One region of the Bradyrhizobium sp. SZCCHNS3002 genome, then DNA from elsewhere that is predicted to be linked to it. Evidence: predicted binding sites of a transcription regulator. Region 1 holds the regulator's gene; each other region holds the start of a gene.
The links. Region 1 encodes LexA, which represses DNA repair genes until DNA is damaged. Its sites were predicted from a motif close to TGTTCNNNNTGTGTTCNG; they were not measured.
Positions count from the first base shown of each region.

Region 2: QW845_RS09040 (DNA repair protein) is a predicted target of LexA. The motif match lies at 1,074-1,091, and genes of this name have one in related genera.
Region 3: QW845_RS17680 (PA0069 family radical SAM protein) is a predicted target of LexA. The motif match lies at 985-1,002, and genes of this name have one in related genera.
Region 4: recA (recombinase RecA) is a predicted target of LexA. The motif match lies at 1,224-1,241, and genes of this name have one in related genera.

Region 1 is NZ_JAUHHY010000001.1:141,096-143,297, reverse strand. Features, by position in the region: gene glp (gephyrin-like molybdotransferase Glp) at 1-800, shown strand, start outside; gene lexA (transcriptional repressor LexA) at 1,006-1,704, shown strand; gene QW845_RS00645 (hypothetical protein) at 1,995-2,202, shown strand, end outside.
Region 2 is NZ_JAUHHY010000003.1:412,655-414,856, forward strand. Features, by position in the region: gene QW845_RS09035 (DNA polymerase Y family protein) at 1-302, opposite strand, end outside; gene QW845_RS09040 (DNA repair protein) at 202-990, opposite strand; gene QW845_RS09045 (putative DNA modification/repair radical SAM protein) at 1,175-2,202, shown strand, end outside.
Region 3 is NZ_JAUHHY010000007.1:352,166-354,367, reverse strand. Features, by position in the region: gene QW845_RS17680 (PA0069 family radical SAM protein) at 1-974, opposite strand, end outside; gene QW845_RS17675 (phosphoketolase family protein) at 1,163-2,202, shown strand, end outside.
Region 4 is NZ_JAUHHY010000013.1:93,592-95,793, forward strand. Features, by position in the region: gene recA (recombinase RecA) at 44-1,132, opposite strand; gene QW845_RS25400 (hypothetical protein) at 1,707-2,000, shown strand.

The DNA.
Region 1 (2,202 bases):
ACTTCCACCAGGGCATGGTGCTGCTGAAGGCCGGGCGCCGGCTCAGCGACCGCGACCTGTCCCTGGCGGCCAGCATGAATCATCCGGCGCTGCCGGTGCGGCGGCGGCCGAAGGTGGCGCTGCTCGCCACCGGCGACGAGCTGGTGATGCCGGGCTCGACGCCCGGCCCGGGGCAGATCGTCTATTCCAACGGCTACGCGCTGCGGGCGCTGGTGCGCAGCGAGGGCGCGACGCCGATCGATCTCGGCATCGCCGCGGATACGATGGAGGCGACGGTCGCTGGAATCCGGCGCGCCCGCGCGGCCGAGGCCGACGTCCTGATCACGACCGGCGGCGCCTCGGTCGGCGATCACGACCTGGTCAAGCAGGCGCTGGAGGCCGAGGGCGTCGAAATGGCGTTCTGGAAGATCGCGATGCGGCCGGGCAAGCCGATGATGCACGGACGGCTCGGCGACATCAGGGTGATCGGACTGCCCGGCAATCCGGTGTCGTCCTATGTCTGCGCCATCCTGTTCATGGTGCCGCTGATTCGGCGCCTGCTCGGCCGCGACGAGGCCGTGATGCCGCGCGAGACCGCCCTGCTCGGCCGCGAGTTGGGGGCGAACGATTCGCGCGAGGACTATCTGCGGGCGCAGCTCAAGGAGCGCGCCGACGGCACCCTGGTCGCAACACCGGTGACGCAGCAGGATTCGTCGCTGCTCGGCAATCTCGCGCTGTCGCAGGCGCTGGTGATCCGGCCGGCGTTTGCGCCGAAGGCGCCTGCCGGCAGCCCGTGCGAGATCCTGCGCCTGCCGAACTGAGCCGCTTCCCCGGTAAAGCCCGGTCCGTTCATCATATTTTTAGGATTGCGGAACACACATCGAACATATAGTGTCCGTTCATGATTTGTTTTTAGTATGTTGCGGGCGACGCGATGACGGTCCGACTCCAGGGCGCTCTCAGCCGGCTTGTGCTCAAGGCGCAGCTCCTGGACTCGGACAACAACAAACCGGGGACCAGGTCGAAATGCTGACGCGCAAACAGTACGAACTTCTGCGGTTCATCAACGAGCGGCTCAAGGAAGCCGGCGTGCCGCCGTCCTTCGACGAGATGAAGGATGCGCTCGATCTGCGCTCGAAGTCCGGCATTCATCGCCTGATCACGGCGCTCGAGGAGCGCGGCTTCATCCGCCGGCTGCCGAATCGCGCCCGCGCGATCGAGGTGATCAAGCTGCCCGAGCTGTCGCAGGCCGCGGGCAACCGTCGCGGCTTCACGCCGTCGGTGATCGAAGGCAATCTCGGCAAGGTGCGCACCAGCACTCCCGCGCTGGACGATGGCGAGCGCCCTGTCGCGGTGCCGGTGATGGGCCGCATCGCCGCCGGTACCCCGATCGAGGCGCTGCAGACGCGCAGCCACACCATCAGCGTGCCTGCCGACATGCTCGGCAACGGCGATCACTATGCGCTCGAGGTGCGCGGCGACTCGATGGTCGATGCCGGCATCCTCGACGGTGACATGGCGCTGATCCAGCGCAACGAGACCGCCGACACCGGCGACATCGTGGTGGCGCTGATCGACGATGAGGAAGCGACCTTGAAGCGCTTCCGCCGCCGCGGCGCATCGATCGCGCTCGAGCCGGCCAACACCGCCTACGAGGTGCGCATCCTGCCGCCGAACCGGGTGAAGATCCAAGGCAAGCTGGTCGGGCTGTACCGCAAGTACTGATCGCGAATGGGATCGGTCGATCGGCGGCGGGCGCACGCGCTGTCGCCGCCGAGCGAGAAGCCAGCCAAGCTGGAATCAGCCAGCAAAATACGCCACACGCGAATGCACTTCATGATGTGCAGCGCGGCATGCTCAAACGCTTGTGATCGGCCGCGGGCACACGCGATGCAGATCAGCGCAGAATTGCCGCGAAGCGCGCGCTAACATCACCATCGATGTCCACTCTGATAGAGGCCTGCGCCTGTCCGGGGGGAGCGTGGGTCGGCTATCTCTCAACGAGGAGCGATCCGATGTGTGACTACAGCCTCCATGCGGTTGCGTCCCGTCCCGCCAAGGTCGGCGAGACGTTGATCTCGATGACCTTCCGTGGCACCGCCACCCGCGGCTTCGCGCTGGAGAGCGAGCCGACCGTCGCAGTCTGCATGCTGCCCGGCACCGAGTTGGCCTTTGCCGAGGACGTCCGCTACGACAGCCGCTGGCTCTGGACCCGGACGATCC
Region 2 (2,202 bases), on a different contig from region 1:
CGGTCGCACCAGTCGGCGATGCCCTCCAGCATCTTTGCATCAGCCGCCAAATCCGCCTCGTGCACGACGAGATCGGGACAGACCGCGCGGGCATTCGCCAAGGGCTGGCCGAGGCTGACGCCGTGACGCGCCGCCGCCTCGTCCAACGAATGGATCAGCAGCACATTGGCATCCTTGAGGACGACGGCCTGCGGAAGGCCATCATGCGGATCGGCGGCGCGGCTGCGCTTGATGCGATCGATGGGCAGGCGCGGCAGCCACAAGCTGAGGATCCGCCGCCGGTTCATTGAAACGGCATGCATCGGGGGTCCACTCCATGATCCATCGTCCGGTCTGGCCGTGACGGTTGCGAATGAGCTCGGCATCGAGGCGCGGCGCGCCCCACGCCATCCAGGGCGCCGAGGGCAGCGACGGCGCGGTGCGGACGATCCAGCGCGTCTCGGCGGTCGAGGGCTCGGGCGTGGCCGCGATGCGCAGCATGAGCGCCGTCACCCCGGACTCCTGCGCCGCCAGGGTCAGCTTGCGGCTGGCGACGAGATCGAGCTTTTGCGTCTCGCCCCACACCTCCAGCATCACACCGCCCAGCGCATCGCAGGCGAGCGCGTCGGCGGCGGTGCGCAGGGCGTGATCGAGATCGGGCGCGCGCACGATCACGATCCGACGCGGATCGAGGCCGAGCTCGGCGAGCCCGCTCATCGACAGCGCGCCCATCTCGCGCTCGGCGAAATCCTGCCGGATCCAGATCAGCGGCCGGCGCGCGGCGACACGCGCGGCAAGCCCGCACAGGAAGCCGGTCGCGGCCGCCGCCTGGCGGCCGGTCTCGGCGAACACCTCATGCAGCGCGCCGGTGGCGAGCCCACCCTGCAGCACCGCATCGGCCGCGTCATGGCCGAGCGCGACCCGGCGCAAATCATGTGCGCCATCTCCCGCCTCGAGACGGGCAATGCGGCCGCGCAGACGCGCGAGCGTATCCATGCGTGCGCCGGTCATCCGTCGCCGCTCCTCTTCAATCCATCGTGCGGGCGCTGCCGTTCTCAAGTGAAGCAGGCAGTTGAACCCGCGACGACCCTCTTTGTTCATGATACGTTCTAATATAAAGCTAACGCCTTCGAGAGAGTCAATCGGGATTGCCCCGGATACGATTCAACGAATGGAATCAAAGGGATTCAAAGGTATGGAGCTGCTCCGCAAGCTGGAGATCCTGGCCGATGCCGCCAAGTACGACGCGTCCTGCGCCTCCAGCGGTACTGAGATGCGGGATTCCCGCGACGGCAAGGGTCTCGGCTCGACCGCGCCCGGCATGGGCATCTGCCATTCCTATGCGCCGGACGGACGCTGCATCTCGCTGCTCAAGGTTCTGCTGACCAATGCCTGCAACTACGACTGCCTGTATTGCGTCAACCGCGCCTCCTCCAACGTGCCGCGCGCCCGCTTCACGGTCGACGAGGTGGTGAAGCTCACCATCGACTTCTATCGCCGCAACTACATCGAGGGGCTATTCCTGTCGTCGGGCATCATCCGCAGCCCGGACTACACGATGGAGCAGGTCGTGAGCGTCGCGCGCAAGCTGCGCGAGGAGCATCGCTTCCGCGGCTACATCCATCTGAAGACGATTCCCGAAGCCGACGAGGCGCTGATCGCGGAAGCCGGCCGCTACGCCGACCGGCTCAGCATCAACATCGAGACGCCGCTGGAAGAGAGCCTGACGCAGCTCGCGCCGGAGAAGGACCAGCGCGCGATCCGCCGCACCATGGGCCGTCTCAGGCTGAAGCTCGACGAGACGGCGGAAGCCAAGAAGACGGTGCGCCGGGCGAAGCCGCCGCGCTTTGCGCCGGCCGGCCAGAGCACGCAGATGATCGTCGGCGCCGACGCGGCCAACGACCGCGTCATCCTGTCGACCTCGGCCAATCTCTACGGCGCCTACAAGCTCAAGCGCGTGTATTACTCCGCCTTCAGCCCGATCCCCGATGCCAGCCGCGCGCTGCCGCTGCAGGCCCCGCCTCTGGTGCGCGAGCACCGGCTGTACCAGGCCGACTGGCTGATGCGGTTCTACGGCTTCGACGCCGACGAGATCGTCGAGGAGAACGAGGGCATGCTGCCGCTCGACATCGACCCCAAGCTTGCCTGGGCGCTGCGCCACCGCGACCGCTTCCCGCTCGACATCAACACCGCAAGCCGCGAGGAGCTGCTGCGCGTACCCGG
Region 3 (2,202 bases), on a different contig from region 1:
GTGAAGACGTGGCGGTAGCGGTCGGGATAATGCTCGAGCAGCCATTCGCGGAACAGGTCGCGCACCTCCAGCGGCAGCCGCAGCAGCACATAGGAGGCTTCCTTGACCCCGGCATGGGCGGCGGCATCGAGGATGCGCTCGATCTCGCTGTCATTGAGCGCCGGGATCACCGGCGCCACCATCACCGTCGTCGGGATGCCAGCCTTCGAGAGCGCCTGCAGCGCCTCCAGCCGCTTCGATGGCGTCGACGCCCGCGGCTCCATGGTGCGCGCCAGCTTCGGATCCAGCGTGGTCACTGATATCGCGACCTTCGCCAGGTTCTTCTTGGCCATCCGCGCCAGGATGTCGGCATCACGCATCACCAGCGCCGACTTCGTGACGATCCCGACGGGATGGCCAACCTTTTCCAGCACCTCGAGGATGCCGCGCATGATCTTCCGCTCGCGCTCGATCGGCTGGTAGGGATCGGTGTTGGTCCCGATCGCGATCATCCGCGGCTCGTAGCCGCTGGCCGCGAGCTCCTTCTCCAGGAGAGCGGGCGCATCCGGCTTCACGAACAGCTTGGATTCGAAGTCGAGGCCAGGCGACAGCCCGAGAAACGCATGGGTCGGCCGCGCGAAGCAGTAGACACAGCCGTGCTCGCAGCCGCGATACGGATTGATCGAGCGATCGAAACCGATGTCCGGCGAGTCGTTGCGGGTGATGACCTTGCGCGAGGTATCGGTCGCGACCGTGGTCTTGAACGGCGGCAGATCTTCGAGGCTCTGCCAGCCGTCGTCGAAGACAACGCGCGCCTCCGCCTCGTAGCGGCCGCTCGCATTGGATTGTGCACCCCGGCCGCGGCGCCGGCCCCGTTCGATGGCGACCGCGAGTTCGGGGAAGTCCTTGTCAGGACCGAAAGAAGGCGCGCCCGCCGGCTCGGAGGGCACCGGGACCGGCGGGCGCTTGAGGGCATGTGAAGATGCTCGGCTCATGGCCAAGACATAGCACACAAAGCGAACATTACAAGAACAAAAGAGAACATTTGCGCGGTGGTTCTGAGCCGGCGCAAGGCCAACCATCACATTCCCGTTCTATCCTCGCAGCGCACTGGAACGGGACGGTGCGGCGTTACTCTAATGCACTCTCCCGCGGGCGCGAAGCGGACGGCAAGCGAGGTTACATGAACATCACGTCTTCCCACCAGACGATCCCGGCCGATGATCTCGACCTGCTCGACCGCTACTGGCGTGCGGCCAATTATCTCTCGGTCGGGCAGATCTATCTGCTCGACAACCCGCTGCTGCGCGAGCCGCTGAAAGCGGAGCACGTCAAGCCGCGCCTGCTCGGCCACTGGGGGACGACGCCCGGACTGAATTTCATCTACGCCCATCTCAATCGCGCCATCCAGGCCCAGGATCTCAGCGTCATCTATATCTGCGGTCCCGGCCATGGCGGTCCGGGCATGGTCGCAAACACCTATCTCGAAGGCACATACAGCGAGATCTATCCGGATATCACGGGCGATGCCGATGGCCTGCGCAAGCTGTTCCGGCAGTTCTCCTTCCCTGGCGGCATTCCGAGCCATGCGGCGCCGGAAACGCCGGGCTCGATCCATGAAGGCGGCGAGCTCGGCTACGCGCTGGTGCACGCCTATGGCGCGGCGTTCGATAATCCCGATCTGATCGTGGCCTGCGTGGTCGGCGACGGCGAGGCCGAGACCGGCCCGCTCGCCGCGTCCTGGCATTCGAACAAGTTCCTGAACCCGGCCCATGACGGCGCGGTGCTGCCGATCCTGCATCTCAACGGCTACAAGATCGCCAATCCCACCGTGCTCGGCCGCATGGGCGACGCCGAGCTCAAATGCCTGTTCGAAGGTTACGGTTATGAGCCGCTGTTCGTCGAAGGCGCCGAGCCCAAGCCGATGCATCGGCAGATGGCGGACGCGCTCGATGTCGCGCTCGCAAGCATCCGCTCGATCCAGCAGAATGCGCGTCAGCCGGATGCAACGATCCAACGGCCGCGCTGGCCGATGATCGTGCTGCGCAGCCCGAAGGGCTGGACGGGCCCGAAGGAGGTCGACGGCCTCAAGGTCGAAGGTTTCTGGCGTGCCCACCAGGTGCCGATCGCCAATCCGCGCGGCAAGCCGGAGCATCTCGCGCTGCTCGAAGCCTGGCTGAAGAGCTACGAGCCGGACACATTGTTCGACGCGCAGGGCCGGCT
Region 4 (2,202 bases), on a different contig from region 1:
CGTCGGCAACACGACGTCCATGGCACCCGCCGCCGTCGTAGCTCTACTCCTCCGCCGGCTCCTCGCCGTCGGCGTCGCGCTCGGCATTGCCGGCCAGGATCTGCTCGGCGATCAGGCCGGAGTTCTGGCGGATCGCGGCTTCGATCTTGGCGGTCATGTCCGGATTGGTCTTGAGGAACGATTTCGAATTCTCACGTCCCTGCCCGAGACGCTGGCTATCGTAAGAGAACCAGGCGCCGGACTTCTCGACGATGCCGGCCTTGACGCCGAGATCGAGGATCTCGCCCATCTTGGAGACGCCCTCGCCATACATGATGTCGAACTCGACCTGCTTGAACGGCGGCGCCAGCTTGTTCTTCACCACCTTCACACGGGTGGAATTGCCGATCACCTCGTCGCGCTCCTTGATCGCGCCGATGCGGCGGATGTCGAGGCGGACCGAGGCATAGAATTTCAGCGCATTGCCGCCGGTGGTGGTCTCCGGCGAGCCGTACATCACACCGATCTTCATGCGAATCTGGTTGATGAAGATCACCATCGTGTTGGACTTGTTGATCGAGGCCGTCAGCTTGCGCAGAGCCTGGCTCATCAGGCGGGCCTGCAGGCCCGGCAGCGACTCGCCCATCTCGCCTTCGAGCTCGGCCTTCGGCACCAGCGCCGCCACCGAGTCGACCACCAGCACGTCGACCGCACCGGAACGCACCAGGGTGTCGCAGATCTCCAGCGCCTGCTCACCCGTATCCGGCTGTGAGATCAGGAGCTCATCGATGTTGACGCCCAGCTTGCGCGCATAGACCGGATCGAGCGCATGCTCGGCATCGATGAAGGCACAGATGCCGCCCTTCTTCTGCGCTTCCGCCACCGTGTGCAGCGCCAGCGTGGTCTTGCCCGAGGATTCCGGACCGTAGATCTCGACGATGCGCCCTTTCGGCAGCCCACCGATCCCCAACGCGATGTCGAGCCCGAGCGAGCCGGTCGACACCGTCTCGACATCCATCGAGCGGTCGTTCTTGCCCAGCTTCATCACCGAGCCCTTGCCGAACTGACGTTCGATCTGGGACAGCGCAGCAGAGAGCGCCTTACTCTTATCCATTGAGGAACCTTCGACGATACGCAGGGCGGTGGCGGACATTGGCGCTCCTTATGGCGGGGATTCGCGAGATGGACAAACGGTTAACGAGGTCGGCCAGCAATCTTGAGGTGAATGTACTCCATCCGTTCTTTGTTCGCAATATGTTCTTCTCGACAATCACGCCTCTTCTCTTCGCAAACCCCTGACAGCCGCGGGGACACGCCTGCCGCTCGAGGGGCCGAGGGCCGGCGCCAGTGCACCGAGCACCGCTGAGGAAGCGCTGCCCGACGAGCGGGCCCACAAGCGAAGTAAAGGGATGCTGGATGACGGCGACCGCGAGAGGATCCTGGCTCGGCTGAAGGCGGAGGCCATGCGCGCGAGCGGCGCAGCCGCCGACCGGCGATCATGCGAATTACGACCGGCCTGTCCGAGCGCTCCAACCTCGCCTGTCGCGCCAGTGACAGACGCCACTTCAATTATAAGTTGTTATTGTGGTCTCGACCGTGCCCTATCATCCTGCTGGTCCTTCTCTGTGAGCCCCCTACCGCTTCCAATTTTCGGGACCAGCATGACCGGATCCAACAAGGAACAGACCCTCACGCTGTGGCGCCCGGTCGGCCCAAAGGAGTTCGCCTTGATCGCAGCCTCGGGCATGCGGGCGTTTCCGCCGCGCCTTCCGGAGCAGCCGATCTTCTACCCGGTGCTGACCGAGGCCTATGCCGTGAAGATCGCGAGGGACTGGAACGTACCGGCGAGCGGCTGCGGCCATGTGCTGCGCTTCGCGATCCTGCGACGCTTCATCGACGCGTACGAAGTGCATGAGGCCGGCGGCCGAGAGCATCTCGAGTACTGGATTCCCAGCGAAGACCTCGCCGACTTCAATGCCGCGATCGTCGGGCCGATCGAGCTCGTCAAGACTTTTCCTTGAAACTACCAAACTCCTACACGCGTGCGTAGATCGCACGGTCCGTGGTTCTCCTGAGAAGAACGAAGTTCCCTCGCCTCTTCTGCTTTTGTTCGGCTCATCGTGCGTGCAGACGCACGATTTCGATGCAGATGTGCAGCCGCCCTGCAAGCAGAGTCCGGCCATGAAGTTCCGCACCAAGCGGCATCCGAGCAGCTCGACGACC